One region of the Kitasatospora sp. NPDC059599 genome, then DNA from elsewhere that is predicted to be linked to it. Evidence: riboswitches for the same ligand, from Rfam matches in the RefSeq annotation. Region 1 holds a riboswitch; each other region holds the start of a gene.

Region 1 (7,174 bases):
CCGGCGGCGGCGCGCGGTGACCACGGTCGCCACGCCCAGGACCACGACGAGGACGGAGCCCACCACGGCGGGGACCATCGAGCCGGAGTCGTGCGGGGTGTCGGCCACCGGGTCGGCGTTCACCACGCCGCCGGGCACGGCGGGGGTGGCCGTCGGCGCGGCCGCCGCGGCCTGCTCCGTCGGCCGGTCGCTCGGGGTGTCCGTCGGCGCCGCGGTGGGCGGGTCGACCGGCACCGGTGTGGCGGGTACCGGCGTCGGCTCGGGGGCGCCCGGCGGGGTGATGCCGTCCTCGGGGGTGCCGGCGGTGCCGTTCCCCGGGGGCGTGACGGGCGCGGGCGGACGGGCTCCGCCCGCCGGAGGCCTGGCGGGGGCCGGGGCACGGCCGGTCCCGGATCCACCGGTCGTGCCGGTGGATCCGCCGGAGCCGCTGCCGCCGGTCGTCCCGGCACCACCACTCGTCGACCCGCTGCCGGAACCGCCCGAGCCACCGTTGCCGGAGCCACCGCCGGAGCCGCCCGCAGTGCCATGGCCCGGGTCGGCGGGCTGCCCACCGGGGCCGGCGTTGAGCGCCCGGACGCTGTCCGGCGAGAAGGCCGGACGCCCTTCGGTGCCCTCGATGTCGGTCCCGCCGAAGATCCACAGGTCGACGCTGCCGGGCTTCGGCTGGTAGAGCATCGCACCGAGCTGACTGTACGACCAGGTGTTCCGCCCGGGGTCGGCGTGCCAGTACGACCAGTAGGCGGTGGCCGGGGGCGTCAGGACGCACTTCTCCTGATCCGGGGTCGGGAACTGCTTGCCGCCCTGGAAGCCGCCGTAGCCGATCCGGCAGATGAACGCCGGGCCGTCGTGACCGGTGCCGGTGGTCTTCCAGCCGCCCTGGTTGAGCAGGGCGTACCCGGTGGTCGGGGTGGTGCCGCAGGAGCGCAGCAGCGGGCCGCCCCACCTCCCGAAGTCCACCGCGAGGACGACGCCCGAGGTGGTGGTGCACTGGTCCATCGGCAACGGCGCCGCCACCGCGGGGGCGGCGCCCACGGCGACGCCACCGCAGGCGAGCGCGAAGGTCAGCGCCGCCGCCCCGGACAACCGCCCGAGGCGCGTGGCGCGTCCCGGGCTCACCGGTGCCGCCCCGGGGCCGCGGTGCGGCGGCGACGGGCGACCAGGACGGCCGCGGCGCCGAGCGCGGTCAGCGCACCGGCACCTGCGGTCAGGGTCAGCGCCTGGGTTCCGGTGCTCGCGAGGTTGCCGGAACCGGTCTGCCCCGACACGCTCCCGGCCCGGGCGTCGGCGCCGCCCGCCGGGGCGTCGACGCCGCCGGCCGGCCGGGTGGTCGGGCCACCGCCGGTCGAGGGCACGTCGGTGACCGGGGCCGACGCAGTCGTGGTGGGCGAGTCCGTCGGGGTGCCGGTGGGCGTTCCTGTCGGAGTGCCGGTCGGCGTGTCGGTGGGAGTGCCCGTCGGCGTACCGGTGGGCGTTCCTGTCGGCGTACCGGTCGGCGTCCCCGAGGGAGTCGGCGTCGGAGTGCCGGTGGGCGTCCCCGAGGGAGTCGGCGTCGGAGTACCGCCGAGGTTGCGGGTCAGCGTGCCGAAGGAGATCCCGGTGGCACCACCGAGCACCTGGGTGGAGGCGCGGACGTCCGAACCCCGCTGGCCGGCGGAGGCGACGTTGAACCCGCCGTCGCCGTTCTGCTGCCCGGCGAGGAAGTCGAGCGCCTTGGCGATCCGACCGCCGTAGTCGGCCTTGCGCAGCGTCATGCCCTGGACGGCCAGCGCGGCCGAGTTGGTGGAGTCGCCGGCCGCACCGGGAAAGCCGCCGTCGGGCAGCTGCCGCGCGGCGAGCCAGCCGAGCCCCCTGTCGACCGCCTGCGCCGCCTCGTCCCCGGGCACGAGGGCCAGGGCCATGACGGCCATCGCCGTGCTGTCCACGTCGGAGTCGCCGGTGGCGGGGATCAGGCTCGGCCAGGAGCCGTCCGCGTGCTGGAGGCCCTTCAGGTAGGCGATCGCAGGGGCTGCGTTGGCGGCGTCCCCGGCCCGGAGCTGGGCCATGACGGCGAGTGCCTGGGAGAAGACCGAGGTGGCGTAGGCGTAGTTGCCGGGGGCGTCACAGCCGCTGTTCGCGTCGGCCTTGGTGCACACCAGCGCGGCGAGGGCGGCGATCAGGTCGTGGCCGCCGAAGTTCCGCGGGTCGCGGCCGACGGCCTCGGCGAGCAGCGCCTCCTTGCCGATCGAGCCGCCGCCGGCGTACTCGGTGCCGATGGCCGTCCAGTCGTTGACGGTGCGCTCGCTCGCGTCCTTGCCCTGCCGGTCCAGGAAGTCGACGATCCTGCGCAGCGCGGCGTCGTCGGTGCCGGTGGCGGCGAGGGCGTAGGCGCCGTCGATGGTGAGGCCGAAGTCGGCGAAGGCCGGGAAGCCCTCGTAGTAGTGGCCGTCGATGAGCCGGGCCGGGTCGGTGAGGTAGGCGCCACCCTTGGCGGCGTCCGGGGTCCGGCCCTCGGGCGGCGTGGTGGTGCCGGGGTTGCCGGCGTCGTGCAGCGGGTTCGCGCCCGTCGTGGGGCGGGCGTCACAGCCCCGGGTGGCGCTGCGGCCCCGGTGATCGACGTCGAACGTGCCCGCCGTCGCCGTGCACTGCCCGATCGGGTCGGCTGCGGCGGTACCGGGGTGGCCGAGCAGGACGGTGCCGCACGCGGCGACCGCGACGGTGCCGGCGACCACCAGCGACGCGAGGTCCCGGTTCCTGTGACGTGTGCGACTGCTGCTGACCCTCACGACGACTCCCTGGTCGGTCGACACGGGAGACACGGCGCAGCCGACGGCCGCCCGCCGGGAACGCGGGGGCGTCAAGAGCTGCGTCGTAGTCCGCGACGACGCAAGTGCTGTGTGAACAGACCCCCGGTCCAGGCATTCCGGCTCACCCACCGGGCGGTGGGTCTACGGTTGCGGGTCAGCGCCGGAATCGGACCGGCTTCCCCTGAATGCCGAGGGTGAAAAACCGGTTCATCAGACCACGGCGTCCGACGGGGAGTCAACGGGTCGTCAGGTCACTAACGTCCCTTGGCTCCTGCGACCCGGACGCGCACCCGTCGACGCCGGCGCCCCCACCACCGAATCCGGGCACGCCGGTGCACCCGGCCCCCTGTCCGGACAGGGGGCCGGGGCTCCGGTGGCGCCGCCGTTGGCCGGCCGCGCCAACGGGCGTCAGGGGGCGGTGATGCCCGGCTGGGCGCCCGCGCCGAAGGACCAGCCCTCGACGTCTCCGGGCGCCGGGTTGTAGCTGCCCGCGCCGAGGTTGCTGTACGACCAGGGGCCGCCGTGCTGGGCGTGCCAGTACGACCAGTAGGCGTTGCCGGTCGGGTTGGTGCAGGTGGCCGGCAGCGCGTTGATCTTGCAGACGAAGCCGGGGAACCTCGGGTGGAAGGCGTAGGGGAACCCGGCGCCGGTGAGCGCGGCGAGTCCGCTGGCCGGGTCGCCGGGGGCGCAGCCGGTTTCGATGCCGCCGCCGACGGCCGTGAAGTCGACCACGACGGTGACGCCGGTGGTCCCGTCGCAGGCGGCGGCCTGCGCCTGCGGGGCCTGCGCGGCGGAGACGCCGAGCAGGCCGGCGGTGAGGGCGGCGGCTGCGACGATCGAGCCGAGCGTGCGGCGGGCAGGTCGGGCAGGGGTGAGGGTGTCGTTCATCGGTGAACTCCTCGCAGTGTCGGGCCCGTTCAGCGGACGGCCGGTGCCGGGCAGAGCAGCGTGGGGGCGTCGGGGCGGGCCCCGGCGGCGGAGAGGGTGGCGAGCGGGGTGCCCGCGAGACCGAGGACGGCCTGCGCGGTGGCCCGGGCGCCGGTGCCCGCGGTGAAGCCGGTGGCGTCGTAGGCGACGGCGCCGCGCACCGCCGGGTCGGCGGCGCAGCCCTGCTGGAGCTTGACCAGTCGGCTCCAGCCCTTGAGGCCGGCGCCGAAGTGCCCACCGGCCAGCAGCGCCTGGGTGGCCAGGCCGGTGGTGTTGGCGTTGGAGGCGGTTGCCCCGGCCGCCGCGAAGCCGCCGTCGGCGTTCTGGTGGGTGGTGAGCCAGGTGAGGCCGGCGTTGGCCTTGGCGGTGCGGCCGGTGGCGGCGAGGGCCTGGACGGCGAGCGCGGTGGCGTCCGCGTCGCTCGCGCAGGTGGTCTGGCCGAAGGCGACGGGGAAGCCGCCGTCCGCGCACTGGCTGTTCGCGAGGTAGTCGACGGCCACCGCCGGGGCGTCACCGGGCGTGCGGTGCAGGGCGATCAGGGCCAGCGACTGGCCGAAGGCGTTGCTGTAGTCGCCCCACTGGGAGCGGTCGGAGAAGCGGCCCTCGGCGGTCCGGAGGGAGCGCAGCCGGGCGGGCAGGTCGACGCCGCCGAAGCTCGCCGGGTTCTCGCCGCGGACCTCGGCGGCGAGCAGCAGTTTGGCGGTGGCGCCGGCGTAGGCCTCGGTGGTGCCGTCGCCGAGGTAGCCGCTGATGATCTCGGGCTTGGCGAGCCAGGCGGTGGCCTTGGCGGCGGCCAGGTCGGAGCCGTGGGAGGCGGCGAAGGCGAGTACGGCGTCGACGGTCAGGCCCTGGTCGGGGTAGGCGGTGCCATTGAAGACGGACTCGAAGTGGTCGCCGTCGACGAGTTGGCGGGCCAGCCAGCCGGCCGCGGCGGCGTCCGGACGGACCGTGACGGAGGCCGACGCTGCGGGGGCCGACGTCGCGGGGGCCGGCGCGGCGTGCGCGGCGGCGGCCGGGAGCACGGTGGCGAGGGCCAGGGCGGGTATCGCGAGCAGACCGAGGGTGCGGCGGAGCGCGGGCATGGGTGCCTTTCCGGGCCTGGACGCAGGGGCCCGGAGGACGTCGGCGAACGCGCCGGGGCAGCCCTCGGAGCTCCGGCCCGCAGACCACGACGGGAGGAGTGGTGACACACCTCCGCCGCGGGTACTCGGGCTCGCCGCCGACGGGTGTCGGAGGCCTACCGTTGCGGGTCAGCGCCGGATTCGGACCGGCTTCCCCCAACGACGGAGTCAGAACTTGACGGTCCATCATGGCGAAACGGAAAAGATCCGGTCAAGGGTTCGTGCGTCACATCACGGTGGCACCCCGTTGGGTCCACCGGTCACCGGCGGGCGGGGCGGGTGCGCGTGGAGCCGTCCGCCGGGCCCGGAGGGGCGCGTGGGGCCGCCTTCGGGCCGGGAGGATCAACCCGCCTCTTCCGCTGGACAATTGATGGGCAAAGCCCGGTAAAGGCTGCGAGCGGCGCCTTGAGCCCGCCGACGACCCGTCAGTAACCTCATGGCGGTGCCGAAGCGGCCGCACTCGACCGCGAACGGTACGGAACTCCGACATGGCCACGCATGTCATGCCCACGCCACCCCGCTCACCCCGGGACGCGTGCCCCCACCTCCCGTACAGCGCGAGTTCCACGCCGGTCCGCGGCCAACCGCCGCGGGCCCGCGAGCACCTGCACGTGATCCGTCAGCACGGGCCCGAGCCCGTCCCGGCGAGCACCCCTACCGCCGGCACCGGCCGCGCCCTCACCCCCACGGAGGGTCGACTCTTGCGCTTCCACTCCCCCAGCGGTGCGCGCCCTGCCCGGGCGCGCAGACTCCTCGCCGCCCTGCCCGCCTTCGCGCTGGCCGCCACCGGCCTGCTCGCGGTCACCGCCCCCGGTGCCTCCGCCGCCCCCGGCGGGACCGCCGGCACCGGCAGCACCACCGGTGTCGCCACCAAGCGCGTCTGCGCCGCCCCGACCCACCCCGGCGAGATGGCCTGCCTCGCGCTCGCCCGCACCGACGTCGCCCAGCACCTCGCCCTGTCCCCCGACATCAACCCCTCCGGCCTGGGGCCCAGCGACCTCGCCTCCGCCTACAACCTCCCGGCCTCGGCCGGTTCGGGCGCCACCGTCGCCATCGTCGACGCCCAGGACGACCCGAACGCGGAGTCCGACCTCGCGACCTACCGCTCGCAGTACGGCCTGCCCGCGTGCACCACCGCCAACGGCTGCTTCAAGAAGGTCGACCAGCGCGGCGGCACCACCTACCCGACCGCCGACAGCGGCTGGGCCGGGGAGATCTCGCTCGACGTCGACATGGTCAGCGCCGTCTGCCCCAACTGCCACATCCTGCTGGTCGAGTCCGACGACGCCTCGATGGACAACCTGGGCGCCGCGGTCAACACCGCCGTCTCGATGGGCGCCAAGTACGTGTCCAACAGCTACGGCGGCGGCGAGGACTCCACCGACACGAGCTCCGACGCCAGCTACTTCAACCACCCCGGCGTCGCCATCACCGTCTCCTCCGGTGACTCCGGCTACGGCGTGGAGTACCCGGCCGCCTCCCAGTACGTCACCGCGGTCGGCGGCACCAGCCTCAGCCGCGCCTCCACCGCCCGCGGCTGGAGCGAGAAGGTGTGGGGCAGCACCGCGGGCGGCAACGGCGCCGGCTCCGGCTGCTCCGCCTACGACCCCAAGCCGAGCTGGCAGAAGGACACCGGCTGCGCCAAGCGCACCGTCGCCGACGTCTCCGCCGTCGCCGACCCGGCCACCGGCGTCGCGGTCTACCAGACCTACGGCGGCTCGGGCTGGAACGTCTACGGCGGCACCAGCGCCTCCTCCCCGATCATCGCCTCCGTCTACGCCCTGGCCGGCGCCCCGGCCGCCAGCACCACCCCGGCGTCCTACCCGTACGCCCACACCGGCTCGCTCTACGACGTGACCAGCGGCGCCAACGGCAGCTGCTCCCCGTCCTACCTGTGCACCGCCGCCGCCGGCTACGACGGCCCGACCGGCCTCGGCACCCCCAACGGCACCGCCGCCTTCACCAACGGCGGCACTGGCGGCGGCAACACCGTCACCGTGACCAACCCGGGCAGCCAGAGCACCGCCCAGGGCTCCGCCGTCAGCCTGCAGATCCACGCCACCGACTCGGCCTCCGGCCAGACCCTCGGCTACGGCGCCACCGGCCTGCCCGCCGGACTGACCGTCGACACGGCCACCGGCCTGATCACCGGCACCGCGACCACCGCCGGCACCTCCACCGTGACCGTCACCGCCACCGACGGCACCGGCGCCAGCGGCTCCACCACCTTCGGCTGGACCGTCACCGGCAGCGGCGGCGGCACCTGCACCCCCGCCCAGGTGCTCGGAAACCCCGGCTTCGAGACCGGCAGCGCCGCCCCGTGGACGGCCAGCTCCGGCGTCG
Region 2 (7,174 bases), on a different contig from region 1:
GCAGCGGGTCGATGCCCGGGTCGGGGCCGCCCCAGTCCGGTTCGGCGCGGGCCTCCAGCAGCAGACCGCTGCGCAGCCGGAGCAGGTGCCGGGCCGGGCCGAGCGCGGCCACCGCGACGGCGAGGCCGGGGAGTTCCGCGGCCGAGTCGGCGAGCCAGCGGGGAGCGGGGAGTTCGGCGTGGACCTCGGTGCGGGCCAGCACCTCCGCGGTGTAGCGCAGGGCGTCGCCCGGGTGTTCGTCGGTGAGCGCGTGGAAGCCGCGCGGGGTGTGGTCGGCCGGGTCGACGGGGTAGCGCCGCAGACTGACCTCGGTGCCCTCGCTCCCGCCCTCGACGTCGTACGCGGTGGGTCCGTCGGTGGTGCCGGGGTGCGGGACGGGCTTGGGGTAGGGCGGCAGGAGCGGTTCGTCCCCGGGTTCGTCCAGGTGCTCCAGGAAGGAGTAGAGCAGGGGGCGCAGCAGCGCGGCGGACCGGCCGCGCCGGCTCAGCGAGCGGTCGGTGAGCGGGCGCAGGGTGTCCGGGTCCTGCTCCCGCAGGGCCCGGGCGAGTTGGGCGGCGAGGTCGCCGTCGGGGTCGAGCACGGGGGCGGTCTGGCCGAAGGCGTAGCCGGGGGAGCGCGGGTCGAGTTCGGCGGCGCCGGTGGCGACGAGCACGGTGGGTCGTTCCAGCGCGGCGCCGTAGACGGATACCGAGCCGTGGTCGCCGATCAGGCAGTCGGCGGCGACCAGCGCGGCCTGCCAGCCCTGGTGCGGCGGGATCAGCCGCAGGCCCATCCGGCGGGCGGTGTCGAGCAGCGCCTCGGGGTCGTGCCGGCTCCAGATGTTGGGGTGCAGGACGACGGCGACCGTGTACTCGTCGGCGGGCAGCCGGCGGACCAGCCGCTGGGGCAGGTCGGGGCGGCGGCCGAATAACGAGTGCTCGCTCCAGGTGGAGTTGACGACGACGAGCCGTCGGCCGTCGACGGCGCCGAGCGCGGCCCGGTAGGCGTCCCGGGAGCGCAGGCTGCGCAGCATCCGGTCGAGGCACGGGTCGCCGACGACCCGGGCGACGTCCAGCGCTTCGGGGCAGGAGGTCCGCAGGCGGTCCAGCTGTTCGGGGTGGGAGAGGCCGAGGACGTCCACGAACACCTCTCCGCCGTGGGTGAGTTCGTTGCGCGAGAGGCCTGCGGAGCTGGTCGTGTCGCCGGTGGACTCGGTCACCAGGCGGTTGTAGCCGGCGCCGTGCGGGAGGACGACGAGCCGGGCGTCCAGGTGGTGCATGGAGGAGTGGACGGCGCAGGCGACGGCGAGGTCGAAGTGGTGCCGGAGGGCGTCCTGCCAGTCGAGCACGGTGAAGCCGGGCAGGCCGTGCAGGTAGTCGTCCAGGGCGCGGTCGGCGAAGGCGGAGCCGGGGTTGACGGTGAAGTACCGGTCGATGCCGTCCGGGTTGAGGAGGGTGAGGACGTCGAGGACGCGGGTGGCGGAGGTGAGGGTGCGGGCGACCGCCAGCACGCGTGCCCTGACCGGTCGGGTGTTCCAGCGGTCGGCGGGCCAGGCGTGGGGGTGGGACGGCACACCATGATCGTACTCATCCGGTGGCCCGGCCCGACGGCTGTTCCCCGAGTGTCGGTCAGCCCGCGGCGGCGGTGGGCTCGTGGTGCTCGCCGGCGGCGCATTCGTCGAGGAGGGGGCGCATGTCCTCGTCCACGAGCCGGTAGCGCACCACGCGGCCGTCCTTGTCGCCGGTGACGACGCCGGCCGTGCGGAGCAGCCGCAGGGCCTGGGAGACGGCGGGGTCGCGCATGCCGGTGGCGACCGCGAGGTCGGTGACGGCGAGCGGGCCGGCCCGGTGCAGGGCGAGCAGCAGGGCGAGCCGTCCGGGGTCGGCGAGCAGGGAGAAGCGCTCGGCCCAGGACCGGACGTGCGCGGTGTCGCCGATCGCGGCGATGGCCTCGCAGACCCGGTGCCCGTCGATGGTGCGGTGGCCCGCGCGGTCGGCCGGTACGAGATGCATGCGGACATTCTTGCAGGCGGGGGCCTGTGATCCTGGACACCTGCGCAGGTGCGCAGCCTTGCATGGGTCGGGGCGCGACCCCTACGGTGTAGCCCGCCGTGGTGCTCGGGAAGACCGGTGACGGACCCTCAGGGGTCCCAGTCCGGAGCGGCCCTCGCCACTGTGATCGGGTGAGTTCCTTCGTCCTCGACGGAATTCGGTCCGTGTCCACGAAGCCACTGGGTGCCTCGCGCACTCGGGAAGGCGGACCCGGATGTCCCGTAAGCCAGGAGACCGGCCACGGCACTTCACGAAGTGATTCCACGAGGTGTTGGAGCGTGATCCTGAGATGACCCTGCCCGAAACCGCCGCGGCGGACGCGAAAGCGGCGCCGTCCGTGTTGCCCGCCTTCCGGTGGAAACGCGAGGACACCGTCCGTACGGCCGGGTTGATGGGGGTGATCCTGGCCATGCACGTGGTGGCCTTCGGGACGCTCGTGTTCCTGGTGGCGCCCGAGCGGTACGCGGTCGGCACCCAGGTCTTCGGGGTGGGCCTGGGCATCACCGCGTACACCCTCGGGATGCGGCACGCGTTCGACGCCGACCACATCGCGGTGATCGACAACACCACCCGCAAGCTGATGGCGGACGGCAAGCGGCCGGTCTCGGTGGGATTCTGGTTCGCGCTGGGGCACTCCTCGATGGTGGTCATCATGGCCGCCCTGGTGGCGGGCGGCGCCCAGCTGGCGAACACGCTGATGGACGACGAGTCGACCACCCACAAGTGGCTCGGCGTGGTCGGGACGACCACCTCCGGGGTGTTCCTCTACCTGATCGGCGCGCTCAACCTGGCGGCGCTGCTCGGCATCGTCAAGGTGTTCCGCGCGATGCGGGCCGGGCAGTACGACGAGGCGGAGCTGGAGGCGCACCTCGACTCCCGCGGCTTCATGGCCCGGGTGCTGAACCGGGCGACCCGTTCGATCACCCGCCCCGGGCAGATGTTCCCGGTCGGCATGGTGCTGGGCCTGGGCTTCGACACCGCCACCGAGGTCACCCTGATGGTGATGGCGGGTTCGGGCGCGGCCGCCGGGCTGCCCTGGTACGCGATCGTCTGCCTGCCGCTGCTGTTCGCGGCCGGGATGAGCCTGTTCGACACCCTGGACGGGACGTTCATGAACTTCGCGTACCAGTGGGCCTTCTCCAACCCGGTGCGGAAGGTGTACTACAACCTGACCATCACGGGGCTGTCGATCGCGGTGGCCTTCATCATCGGCACCATCGAGCTGGTCGGCGTGCTGCACGAGAAGTTCGACCTGACCGACCCGGTGAGCGGCTGGATCGCGGAGATCTCGCTGGACAACGTCGGCTACGCGATCGCGGGGCTGTTCGTGGTGGTCTGGGCGGTGGCGATCGGGTACTGGAAGCTCGCCAAGGTCGAGAAGCGCTGGACGCCGCAGGAGCAGTGAGCTGAGGGGCCCACCGCGCGGTGCCGAACGGCGCCTCCCCACTCGGGGAGGCGCCGTTCGTGCGTGCGGGGTCAGCGCTCCTCGCGGAAGTCGACGTGCCGGCCCGCGACCGGGTCGTACTTGCGCAGGACCATCCGGTCCGGATCGTTGCGGCGGTTCTTGCGGGTCACGTACGTGAAGCCGGTGCCGGCGGTGGAGCGGAGCTTGATGACGGGGCGCAGTTCGCTGCGGGCCACGGGTGTCCTCCTGGGTCCGGGGTGTTCGGTCGAGACCGTACACCGAAATGGAAGTCATTTTCATCTGGTGTAGCGTTTGCGCCGTCCCGATCATTCCCGGACGCCAGGGAGCACCCATGTCCGCCCACTGCCGGCTCACCGGCCGCCGGCCCGGCTTCGGCAACGCGATCTCGCACTCGCACCGCCGCACCCGCCGCCGCTTCGACCCCAACGTCCAGCGCAAGCGCTACTGGCTGCCCGGTGAGGGCCGGTACGTGCGGCTCACGCTGAGCGCCAAGGGCATCCGCACCGTCGACACGATCGGCATCGAAGCCGCCGTCGCCCGGATCCGGGCCCGGGGGGAGAGGGTCTGATGGCCGAGCAGAGCAAGATCGCCAAGAACGAGCAGCGGCGCGCCGTCGTCGACCGGTACGCCGAACGCCGGGCCGAGCTCAAGCGGATCATCGCCCACCCCGGCGCCGACCCGGCCGAGCGCGCCGCCGCGCGGGCCGAACTCGCCCGCCGGCCGCGCGACGCCGGCGCGACCCGGGTCCGCAACCGCGACGCCGTGGACGGCCGCCCCCGCGGCTACCTGCGCGCCTTCGGCCTCTCCCGGGTCAACCTGCGCGCGCACGCCCACGCCGGCCACCTGCCGGGCGTCCGGAAGGCGAGCCGGTGAGCCCGGTGGACGCCCCGGAGCGGATCAAGCTGCCCGTGGTCGTCGTCGCCGGGCTGCACGCCGAGGAACGACGCGCGGCCGTCGACGAGCTGACCGCGGACGCGGTGGAGGCGGTGGTGCTGCGGCACGACCTGCGGGACGCCTCGCTCGGCCTCGTCCACCGGGAACTGCGCGACGCCCGGGGGGTGTTCGACGCGGACGACGCGCCGTTGACGAACGACTGCCCGTGCTGCGCCCTGCGCGAGGACCTGCTGCCCCGGCTGCTGGGGATCGCCGACGAAGGCCGCCACGGGCTCGCCGTCGTCGAACTGTGGGGCGGCAGCGACCCGCACCCGGCCGTCGAGGTGATCGCCGGCGGAGAATCCGGCGGGCGGCGCCTCGCGGACGCCGTCGAACTCGCGGGCGTCGTCACCGCCGTCGCTCCGGACCGGCTGATCGGCGAACTCTCCGTCCCCGACGACCTGGCGGAACACGGCGAACACACCGCCGAACGGGACGAGCGGACCCGTGCGGAAGCGTTGGCCCACCAGATCGAGTACGCCGGCACCCTCGCCGTTCCGCGAGCCACGGCGCACGCTCCGGGGCTCGCACTGCTGCGTCAGCTCCACCCCACCGCCCGGGTCGTCCGGCTCGGCACCGGCGCCCTCACCCGGGCCGCACTCGGCGGCTTCGACGTCGCCGCCGCCCGCGACCGGGTCAACCCGGCCATCGCCCTGCTGCCGCAGGAACGCGACGAGGCGGGCGTCACCACCCTGGTGTGGGAACGCCGCCGGCCGCTGCACCCGGAGCGGTTCCACGAGGCTCTGCACCAGCTCGTCCCGGCGGCGCAGCGCAGCCGCGGCCGCTTCTGGCTGGCCAACCGCCCGGACCTGATGCTGGCCTGGGACGCGGCCGGGGCCAACCTCGCCGTCGAGGAGTGCGGGCCCTGGCTCGCCACCCTGTCCGACGCGGCCTGGGAGTTCTACCCGCCCGCCCGGCGGGCGGCGGCCGCCCTCGACTGGCACCCGCTGCACGGCGACCAGGTCCAGCAGCTCTGCTTCACCGCGGAGGGGCTGGACGTCGACGGGATCACCGCGCTGCTCGACGCCTGCCTGCTCACCGACGTCGAACTCATCGCCGGTGAGGCCGGTTGGAAGACCCTGCCCGACGCCTTCCGGGACCTGCTCGCCCCCCTCCACTGAAGGAGCCCCGACATCATGCGCAAACGAACAGCCCCGCCGAAGGAGCGGCCCGACCCCCTGGACGCGGCCGGCATCGAGGACGTCGACCACGAGGACCAGGAGCTTCCGATGGCCGTGCCCGAGCGCGGGACCTCCCGCAGCAACACCCGGCACCGTCGCGCCCGGTGAAGGGCGACGCCCCCGAAGCCGGTCCCGGTCACGATCGACGGCCGCGAGCTGCTCGTGCCGCAGAACCTGGTCCCGGCCTACCGCCGGGGGCTGATCGACCCGGGGGAGGCGCAGCGGCGGCGGCCCGTGGCGGCCCGACCGTGCCGGGTGGCGGGAAACCGGTGGTGGTACGGGGGCGCGTCGGGGGCTCCGGGGGTTCCGTCGGGGGTGCTCGGCGGGCGGTTCGGGCCGGGGGTTCGTAGGCTCGACGCATGGCGGATGCGTACGCGGGGCGGCGGGAGCGGGTGAGGGAGCACTGCAGTGCGGCCGGGGCCGATGCGGCGCTGATCACCCGGGCGGCGAACGTGCGGTATCTGACGGGCTGCGCGCCCTGCGGGGCGACGCTGCTGCTGACCAGGGAGCGGGCGCTGCTGGCGCTGCCCGACGACCTGCCGCCGGACGACACGGGGGAGCACCTGATCGTCCCCGACGTGACCCGGCTGCCGGTGGCGGCCGGGGCGGACACCGCGCTGGCCGCCGCCGCCGCGGCGAGCAGCTTCGGGGTCGAGGGCCTCGCGGTCGAGGAGCACGACCTGACCGTCAGCCGGCACCGGACGGTGGCGGGCCTGGCCGAGCGGGCCCGGCTGGTCGACCTCGGGCAGGTGGTCGAGCGGCTGCGGGTGGTCAAGGACGAGCACGAGATCGCCGATCTGCGGATCGCCGCCGAGATCGCCGACCAGGCGCTCGGCGAGCTGCTGGAGTCGATCCTGGTCGGCCGCACCGAGCGGCACCTGGCCATGGAGCTGGAGCGCCGGATGATCGACCACGGGGCCGACCGGGCCGCCTTCCCGGTGTCGGTCGGCACCGGCAGCCACTCCGGCCAGGCCGCCCACCAGCCGACCGACCGCCGGGTGGAGGAGGGCGACTTCCTGACCGTGGTGATGGGGGCCCAGTACCGCGGCTACGGCGTGTCCACCGCCCGCACCTTCGTGATCGGCGCCGCTCCCGCGCCCTGGCAGGTGGAGCTGCACCGGCTGGTCTTCCGGGCCCAGCGGGCCGGTCGGGAGGCGCTCGGACCAGGCGTGGAGCAGTGCGTACCCGACCGGGCCGCCCGGCAGGTCCTGGAGGCGGCGGGCCACACCGAGGGCTCGCCGCACCCGGTGGGTCACGGCATCGGGCTGGAGATCCGGGAGGCACCGCGCCTCGGTCCGTCGGACATGGGTAAACTGGACAGCCGCGTGCCGGTCACCGTCGGCCCAGGGGTCCACCTCCCGGGCAAGGGCGGCGTCCGGATCGAGGACACGCTCGTCGTGCGCCCCCTCGAAGAGGGCGGGCCCGAGCTGCTCACCATCACCACCAAGGAGCTCCTCGCCCTGTGACCGCGGCCTCCAGTCGGCCGTCGGCGGCAGGACGCACCCCTTGGTTCCTTGACAGCTATATCCAGGAGTAAGTGCGCCCGTGGCTTCCACGAACGATCTCAAGAACGGCATGGTCCTCAAGCTGGAGGGCGGCAAGCT
Region 3 (7,174 bases), on a different contig from region 1:
GTCGCCGCCGATCCGACCCTGGCCGCCCAGGTGCCGGCCGACGTCAAGTCGGCCGGCAAGATCGTCGTGGCCTCCGACGCCTCGTACGCGCCCAACGAGTACCAGGACGCCTCGAACAAGATCATCGGCATGGACGTGGACCTGGCCAATGCCATCGGCCAGAAGCTGGGCGTCCCGGTCGAGGTCCAGAACTCGCCGTTCACCGCGATCATCCCGGGCATCCAGGCGAACAAGTTCCAGCTGGCCATGAGCTCCCTGACCGACAACAAGGAGCGCGAGGCCACGGTCGACATGGTGACCTACTTCACCGCGGGCACCAGCGCGGCGGTGAAGAAGGGCAACCCGGACAAGATCGACCCCAACGACCTCTGCGGCAAGAAGGTCGCCGTCCAGACCGGCACCACCCAGGCCGACCAGATCAAGGACGTCATCAACCCGGCGTGCGTCAAGGCCGGCAAGCCCCCGGTGCCCAACGACGGCGACAAGTTCGACCTGCAGACCGACGTGACCCAGGCCGTGGTCTCCGGACGCGACCAGGTCATGCTGGCCGACTCCCCGGTCATCGACTACGCGATCAAGCAGACCAACGGCCAGCTGGAGCAGATCGGCACGGTCGAGGGCAAGGCGCCCTACGGCATCGCCCTGGCCAAGGGCTCGGCGCTGGCCCAGCCCGTCCAGGCGGCCGTCCAGTCGCTGATGGACGACGGCACCTACAAGCAGATCCTCGACAAGTGGGGCGTCCAGGCGGGCGCGATCACCCAGTCCCAGATCAACGGCGCCACCAGCTGACCCTTCGCCAGTCACCCACCCCTCTGAGGCCACTGTGAACCATTCCGATCAGGGGACGGCGCACGCGGGACGGCCCGAAACCCTCAAGGCCGTCCCGGTCCGCCACCCCGGCCGGTGGGCGGGAGCCGTGGTCGTCGCGGTCCTCGCGGCGATGCTGCTCCACGCCCTGATCTTCAATCCCGCCTTCCAGTGGGACGTCGTCAACACCTACCTCTTCGATTCCAGCATCCTGCACGGCCTCGGTGTGACCCTGGAGCTCACCGCGCTGTCCATGCTCATGGGCGTGGCCGGCGGCATCATCCTCGCGGTGATGCGACTGTCCCCGAACCCCCTGCTGTCCGGCACCGCGTGGTTCTACATCTGGGTCTTCCGCGGCACCCCCGTGCTGGTCCAGCTGGTCTTCTGGAACTTCATGGGCGCGCTGTGGCCCAAGCTGTCGATCGGCATCCCGTTCGGCCCGGCGTTCTGGTCCGAGTCGACCAACACGCTCATCCCGGTCTTCACCGCGGCGCTGCTCGGCCTCGGCCTCAACGAGGCCGCGTACATGGCGGAGATCGTCCGCGGCGGCATCCAGTCGGTGGACGAGGGGCAGACCGAGGCGGCGCACGCGCTCGGCATGAGCCGCTTCGCGACCATGCGCCGGATCATCCTCCCGCAGGCCATGCGGGTGATCATCCCGCCGACCGGCAACGAGACCATCTCGATGCTCAAGACCACCTCGCTGGTCAGCGTCATCGCGCTGGAGGAGCTGTTCCGGGCCGGGCAGAACATCTACTCGCGCACCTTCCAGACCATCCCGCTGCTGGTCACCGTCAGCCTCTGGTACCTGTTCCTGACCTCCGTGCTGACCATCGGGCAGTACTACGTCGAGCGGTACTACGCTCGGGGTACCAGCAGGACGCTGCCGCCGACCCCGATGCAGCGGTTGCGCGGCCTCTTCCGCGGCAAGCCGACCCCGAAGGCGGAGCACGACGTCGTTCCGGGGCTCGAGGGAGGTGGTCACCTGTGACCGATCTGACCAAAACCCCTGGGGACACCGTCCCGGGCGAGCCGATGGTCAAGGCCGAGGGCGTGCGCAAGTCGTTCGGCCTGGTCGAGGTGCTCAAGGGCATCGACCTGGAGGTCAAGCCGCGCGAGGTGTTCTGCCTGATCGGCCCGTCCGGCTCCGGCAAGTCGACCTTCCTGCGGTGCATCAACCACCTGGAGAAGATCAACGGCGGGCTGCTCTCCGTGGACGGCGAGCTGGTCGGCTACCGGCGCAAGGGCGACAAGCTCTACGAGCTCCGGGACCGCGAGGTCGCGCTCAAGCGGCGTGACATCGGCATGGTCTTCCAGCGCTTCAACCTGTTCCCGCACATGACCGCCATAGAGAACATCACCGAGGCTCCGATCCAGGTGAAGGGCGAGTCCAAGGCCGACGCGCGCGAGCGCGGCATGGCCCTGCTGGAGCGGGTCGGGCTCGCCGACAAGGCGAAGAGCTACCCCTCCCAGCTCTCCGGCGGCCAGCAGCAGCGCGTGGCGATCGCCCGCGCGCTGGCCATGAAGCCCAAGCTGATGCTCTTCGACGAGCCCACCTCGGCGCTCGACCCGGAGCTCGTCGGCGAGGTGCTGGACGTCATGCGCGGGCTGGCCGAGGAGGGGATGACGATGATCGTCGTCACCCACGAGATGGGCTTCGCCCGCGAGGTCGGCGACGCGCTGGTGTTCATGGACGGCGGCGTGGTGGTCGAGTCCGGCAACCCCCGTGACGTCCTCACCGACCCGCAGCACGAACGCACCAAGGCCTTCCTGTCCAAGGTGCTCTGAACCGTCACCGTCGGCGCCCGGCTGGCAGCTCCTGCCGGGCGCCGATGCTCGCCCGAGTCGTTGGGGCACCGCACGGGTAATAGGCTGGAAGCAGTCAGCCCGTTACCGATTTTCTGGAAGGACCGCCGTGGAGCTCGCCTCGTACGCCGATCTCGCCGTTCGACTGGTGAACACCGAGGAGCCCGAGCGCGGCACCGACACGCTGACCTCCGTGGACGCGGTGCGCGCCCTGTTCTCCGACTCGTCGCGGGCCGCCGCGCTCGCCGACGAGTCCGACCTGCCCCGGCTGCGGGCGGTGCGGACCCGGCTGCGCGGGGTCTTCGAAGCCGCCGCCGAAGGGGACGAGACCCGGGGGGTCGACCTGCTGAACAGCCTGCTGATGGAGTACCCCGTCAGCCCGCTGATCTCCGGGCACGACCACCTGGACGACGCCGGACGGCCGCGCTGGCACCTGCACCTGGCCGACAACTCGCCGACCGCCACCGCGCACTTCAGCGCGGTCGCCTGCATGGGCCTGGCCGTCCACCTCACCGAGTTGGGCGCCGACCGGCTGGGCATCTGCCAGGCCGCGCCCTGCCGCAACGCCTACCTGGACACCTCGACCAACCGCTCCCGGCGCTACTGCTCGGACCGCTGCGCGACCCGGGCCAACGTGGCCGCCTACCGGGCCCGCAAGCGCCAGGAGGCGGAGGCCGCACTGGGCGGCGGGGCGTAACCGGGCGACGGGGCGCAACCGGGCGGCGGGGCGCAACCGGGCGGCGGGGCGCAACCGGGCGACGGGGCGCAACCGGGCGGCGGGGCGTAACCGGGCGACGGGGCGCAACCGGGCGACGGGGCGCAACCGGGCGGGCGGCCGCCCGGGATCAGACCTCCTCCACCCAGACGCCGAGGCGCCGGGCCAGGCCCGGCACCCGGGCCAGCCGCGGGGAGAGCAGCAGCCGCTCCAGCCGGCGGCCCGGCGCCAGCCAGGCCGGGCTCGGGCGCAGCCGCAGCAGCACCCGGCCGAGCACCAGGTCGTCCGGGACCGCGCCGTAGCTGCGGCTGTCGCTGTCCACCGGGCGGTTGTCCGACAGCAGCCACCAGCCCCCGGACCGGCGCTCGGCGGCCCGCTTCACCACCAGCAGGTCCTGCTGGAAGGGGTGCCGGAAGAGCACCACGGCCCCCGGCCGGATCGGCGCGCCGTAGCGGACCAGCAGGCGGTCGCCCTCGTGCAGGGTCGGGACCATCGACCGGCCCGCCACGTCGACCAGCCCCAACGGCAGCGCGCCGCCCCGGTCCCGTCCCCCCGGTTCCGTGCTCCGTGCCACGACTCCTCCTCCCGCGCCGCCGGCCCCCAGTCTGCCGTACGGAGCGTCACCTGTTCGATGTCCGGAATACCCCGGTTCCGGGTCCGCCTTTTGCCCTAGGCCCACCGCCCGATCGCGAAACCACGAGGGCGGAAGGGTAATCTCGGGCGCGGGAAGACGATCTAAGGAAGGACTCCCATGTTCTCTCGTCTGTTTGCACCGCGTGCCACCGCTCACGCCCACTGTGACCTGCCCTGTGGCGTGTACGACCCGGCGCAGGCCCGGATCGAGGCCGAGTCCGTCAAGGCCACCCAGGAGAAGTACCAGGCCAACGAGGACCCGCACTTCCGGGCCCGCGCCGTCATCATCAAGGAGCAGCGCGCCGAGGCCGTCAAGCACCACATCTCGGTGCTGTGGAGCGACTACTTCAAGGCCCCGCACTTCGAGAAGTACCCGCAGCTGCACCAGCTGATCAACGACACCCTGAAGGCCGCCTCGGCCGCCAAGGCGTCCACCGACCCGGCCACCGGCCAGGCCCTGCTGGACCTGATCGCCGAGGTCGACAAGATCTTCTGGGAGACCAAGCAGGCCTGAGCCTGACGCGTCGCCACCCGACCGCCCCCGTCCGCACCGCCGGACGGGGGCGGTCGTGCGTCCACGCCCGGACCGACCCGGTAAGGGTTGCCTGCCCTGAGTGACTGTTATGCTGCCAGGGCGTCCGAGGGGGAAGTCCGGTGTGAATCCGGCGCTGACCCGCAACGGTGAGCACGGCCCGCACCAGCGGTGCGGCCGCGCCAGCCCGATCGCCCCCGGTCGCTGACCTCCCGACAACTCGCCGCGGACTGCGAGGGGAACGGCGCCCCGGCACGCCCGCGGCCCGCGCCCGCCCCGGCACACCCGCGGCCCGAGGCAAGGCGCACCCGTGAACCGCGCACCCACGACCCGTGCGGTCGGCCCGCCCGTCCGCCGAATACCCGCCGTCCCACTCGCCGTCGGCCTCGCCGCCGCGCTGCTGCTCTCACTGGTCTGCGGGGTGGCGTTCGGGTCCTCCGGCATCGCACTGCCCCGCGTGCTGCGGCTGCTGACCGCCGGTCTGACGGGCGGTCGGCTGGACGCCGACGAGGCGGCCGCGTACGCGATCGTCTGGGAGATCCGGCTGCCCCGCACCGTGCTGGCCGCCGTGGTCGGCGCCGGACTCGCCGCGACCGGCGTCGCCGTCCAGGCGCTGGTGCGCAACGCGCTCGCCGACCCGTTCGTCCTCGGCATCTCCTCCGGCGCGGCCGTCGGCGCCAACGCCGTCCTGCTGTTCGGCGCCTTCGCCTCGCTCGGGGCGTGGGCGGTCTCCGCCTCCGCCTTCGGCTCCGCGCTGGTCGCGATGGCGCTGGTCTACCTCGCCGCCCGCACCGCGTACGGGCTCACCCCGCTGCGACTGGTGCTCACCGGCACGGCGCTCTCCTACGGCTTCTCCGCCGCCACCACCCTGATGGTCTTCGCCGCGGACCGCGGCGAAGCCGCCCGGGACGCCATGATGTGGCTGCTCGGCAGCCTCGGCGGCGCCACCTGGGGCTCGGTGCCGATCGCCGGCTGCACCGTGCTGGCCGGGCTGACCTACCTCGGCTGCGCCGCCGGCCGGCTCGACGGGCTCGCCATGGGGGACGAGACCTCCGCCTCGCTCGGCGTGGACCCGGACCGGCTGCGGCGCGAGCTGTTCGTGGTGACCGCCGCCGTCACCGGCACGGTGGTCGCGGTCAGCGGGGCGATCGGCTTCGTCGGACTGCTGGTGCCGCACCTGGCACGGATGCTGGTCGGCGCCGCGCACCGCCGGGTGCTGCTGGTCGCACCGCTCGCCGGCGCGCTGCTGCTGGTCTGGGTGGACATCGCCTCCCGCACCCTGCTGGCGCCCGCCGAACTGCCCGTGGGGGTGTTCACCGCCGTGCTCGGCGTGCCCGCCTTCCTGCTGATGATGCGCCGGCGCGGCCACGCCTTCGGAGGCCGACGGTGACCGACTCGAACGGGGTGCCCCGGATGCCCGATCCCGCCCATCCCGCCGGCCCCGCCGACCCGACCGGGACCGCCGGCCGGACGGAGACCGCCGGCCGGGCGCGGGCCCAGGACCTCGCCGTCGAAGCCGTCTCGGTGGAACTGGCCGGCACCCGGCTGGTCCACGAGGTGAGCCTGGCGGCGGCCGCCGGGCAGGTGGTCGGCCTCGTCGGCCCGAACGGCAGCGGCAAGTCGACCCTGCTGCGCTGCGTCTACCGGGTGCTGAAGCCGGCCGGCGGCGCCGTCCGGCTGGACGGCGACGACCTGTACGCGCTCTCCGCGCGCGCGACCGCCCGACGGGTGGCCGCGCTGACCCAGGAGCACTCCGCCGAGTTCGACTTCACCGTCGCCGAGGTGGTCGCCATGGGCCGGCTGCCGCACCGGCGCGGGTTCGGCGCCCCGACCGACGCGGACCGGGAGCGCTGCGCCGGGGCCCTGCGCAGGGTCCGGGCGGACCACCTCGCCGGACGGGGCTTCCTGAGCCTGTCCGGGGGCGAGAAGCAGCGGGTGCTGTTCGCCCGCGCGCTGGTCCAGGAGCCGCGCCTGCTGGTGCTCGACGAGCCCACCAACCACCTGGACATCGCCCACCAGTTGGAGGTCCTGGCGCTGGCCCGCGAGGCCGGACCGACGGTGCTCACCGCGCTGCACGACCTCAACCTGGCGGCGGGCCACTGCGACCTGCTGTACGTGCTGCGGGCCGGCCGGATCGTCGCCTCCGGGCCGCCCGTCGAGGTGCTCACGCCCACCCTGCTGGCCGGGGTGTTCGGCGTCCGGGCGACCCCGGTCCGGCATCCGGAGACCGGCGCCGTCCAGCTGCTGTTCGACCGCCTCGACCGCCCCGACCGCTCCGACCGCTCCGACCGCTCCCCCGGAGCCTGAACCACCGAAGGAACCACCGTGCGCACCAAGGCCGTTGCCACCACCGCCCTGCTCGCCCTCGGGCTCACCGCCTGCGGCGCGCAGATCGCCCCGAAGGAGGCCGCCACCGGCTCCGCCCACTACCCGGTGACCGTCGAGAACTGCGGCGACAAGCTGACCTTCGCGCAGAAGCCGGCCCGGGCGGTCACCAACGACGTCAACATCACCGAGCTGATGCTCTCCCTCGGCCTCGCCGACCGGATGGCCGGCTACGTCATGCCCGACGACAAGGGCAAGGTCGACCGGGTGCCCTGGAAGGACGGCTACCAGCAGACCGCGTGGCTCTCCAAGAAGACGCTCACCAAGGAGATCGCCCTGGACGCACGGGCCGACCT

The links. A riboswitch is a leader RNA that binds a small molecule or an ion and turns the genes downstream of it on or off. The one in region 1 is predicted to bind cobalamin.
Region 2: linked by a shared signal. The riboswitch ahead of ACFV04_RS13780 (HoxN/HupN/NixA family nickel/cobalt transporter) and the one ahead of ACFV04_RS37610 (prenyltransferase/squalene oxidase repeat-containing protein) in region 1 are both predicted to bind cobalamin.
Region 3: linked by a shared signal. The riboswitch ahead of ACFV04_RS33040 (FecCD family ABC transporter permease) and the one ahead of ACFV04_RS37610 (prenyltransferase/squalene oxidase repeat-containing protein) in region 1 are both predicted to bind cobalamin.

The regions. Positions count from the first base shown of each region.
Region 1 covers NZ_JBHWCL010000169.1:580-7,753, reverse strand. The annotation lists gene ACFV04_RS37625 (hypothetical protein) at 1-1,116, opposite strand, end outside; gene ACFV04_RS37620 (prenyltransferase/squalene oxidase repeat-containing protein) at 1,113-2,762, opposite strand; cobalamin riboswitch at 2,872-3,003, opposite strand; gene ACFV04_RS37615 (flagellar hook-length control protein FliK) at 3,192-3,671, opposite strand; gene ACFV04_RS37610 (prenyltransferase/squalene oxidase repeat-containing protein) at 3,701-4,792, opposite strand; cobalamin riboswitch at 4,891-5,040, opposite strand; gene ACFV04_RS37605 (putative Ig domain-containing protein) at 5,533-7,174, shown strand, end outside.
Region 2 covers NZ_JBHWCL010000030.1:46,715-53,888, reverse strand. The annotation lists gene ACFV04_RS13790 (hypothetical protein) at 1-1,552, opposite strand, end outside; gene ACFV04_RS13785 (ArsR/SmtB family transcription factor) at 1,608-1,991, opposite strand; cobalamin riboswitch at 2,074-2,288, shown strand; gene ACFV04_RS13780 (HoxN/HupN/NixA family nickel/cobalt transporter) at 2,320-3,435, shown strand; gene rpmG (50S ribosomal protein L33) at 3,507-3,671, opposite strand; gene rpmB (50S ribosomal protein L28) at 3,788-4,024, shown strand; gene rpsN (30S ribosomal protein S14) at 4,024-4,329, shown strand; gene ACFV04_RS13760 (CobW family GTP-binding protein) at 4,326-5,510, shown strand; partial or broken gene rpmF (50S ribosomal protein L32) at 5,619-5,780, shown strand; gene ACFV04_RS13750 (M24 family metallopeptidase) at 5,930-7,036, shown strand; gene efp (elongation factor P) at 7,116-7,174, shown strand, end outside.
Region 3 covers NZ_JBHWCL010000128.1:9,366-16,539, reverse strand. The annotation lists gene ACFV04_RS33070 (ABC transporter substrate-binding protein) at 1-789, shown strand, start outside; gene ACFV04_RS33065 (amino acid ABC transporter permease) at 824-1,798, shown strand; gene ACFV04_RS33060 (amino acid ABC transporter ATP-binding protein) at 1,843-2,595, shown strand; gene ACFV04_RS33055 (CGNR zinc finger domain-containing protein) at 2,723-3,310, shown strand; gene sodX (nickel-type superoxide dismutase maturation protease) at 3,459-3,821, opposite strand; gene sodN (superoxide dismutase, Ni) at 4,080-4,475, shown strand; cobalamin riboswitch at 4,563-4,711, shown strand; gene ACFV04_RS33040 (FecCD family ABC transporter permease) at 4,804-5,883, shown strand; gene ACFV04_RS33035 (ABC transporter ATP-binding protein) at 5,880-6,800, shown strand; gene ACFV04_RS33030 (ABC transporter substrate-binding protein) at 6,819-7,174, shown strand, end outside.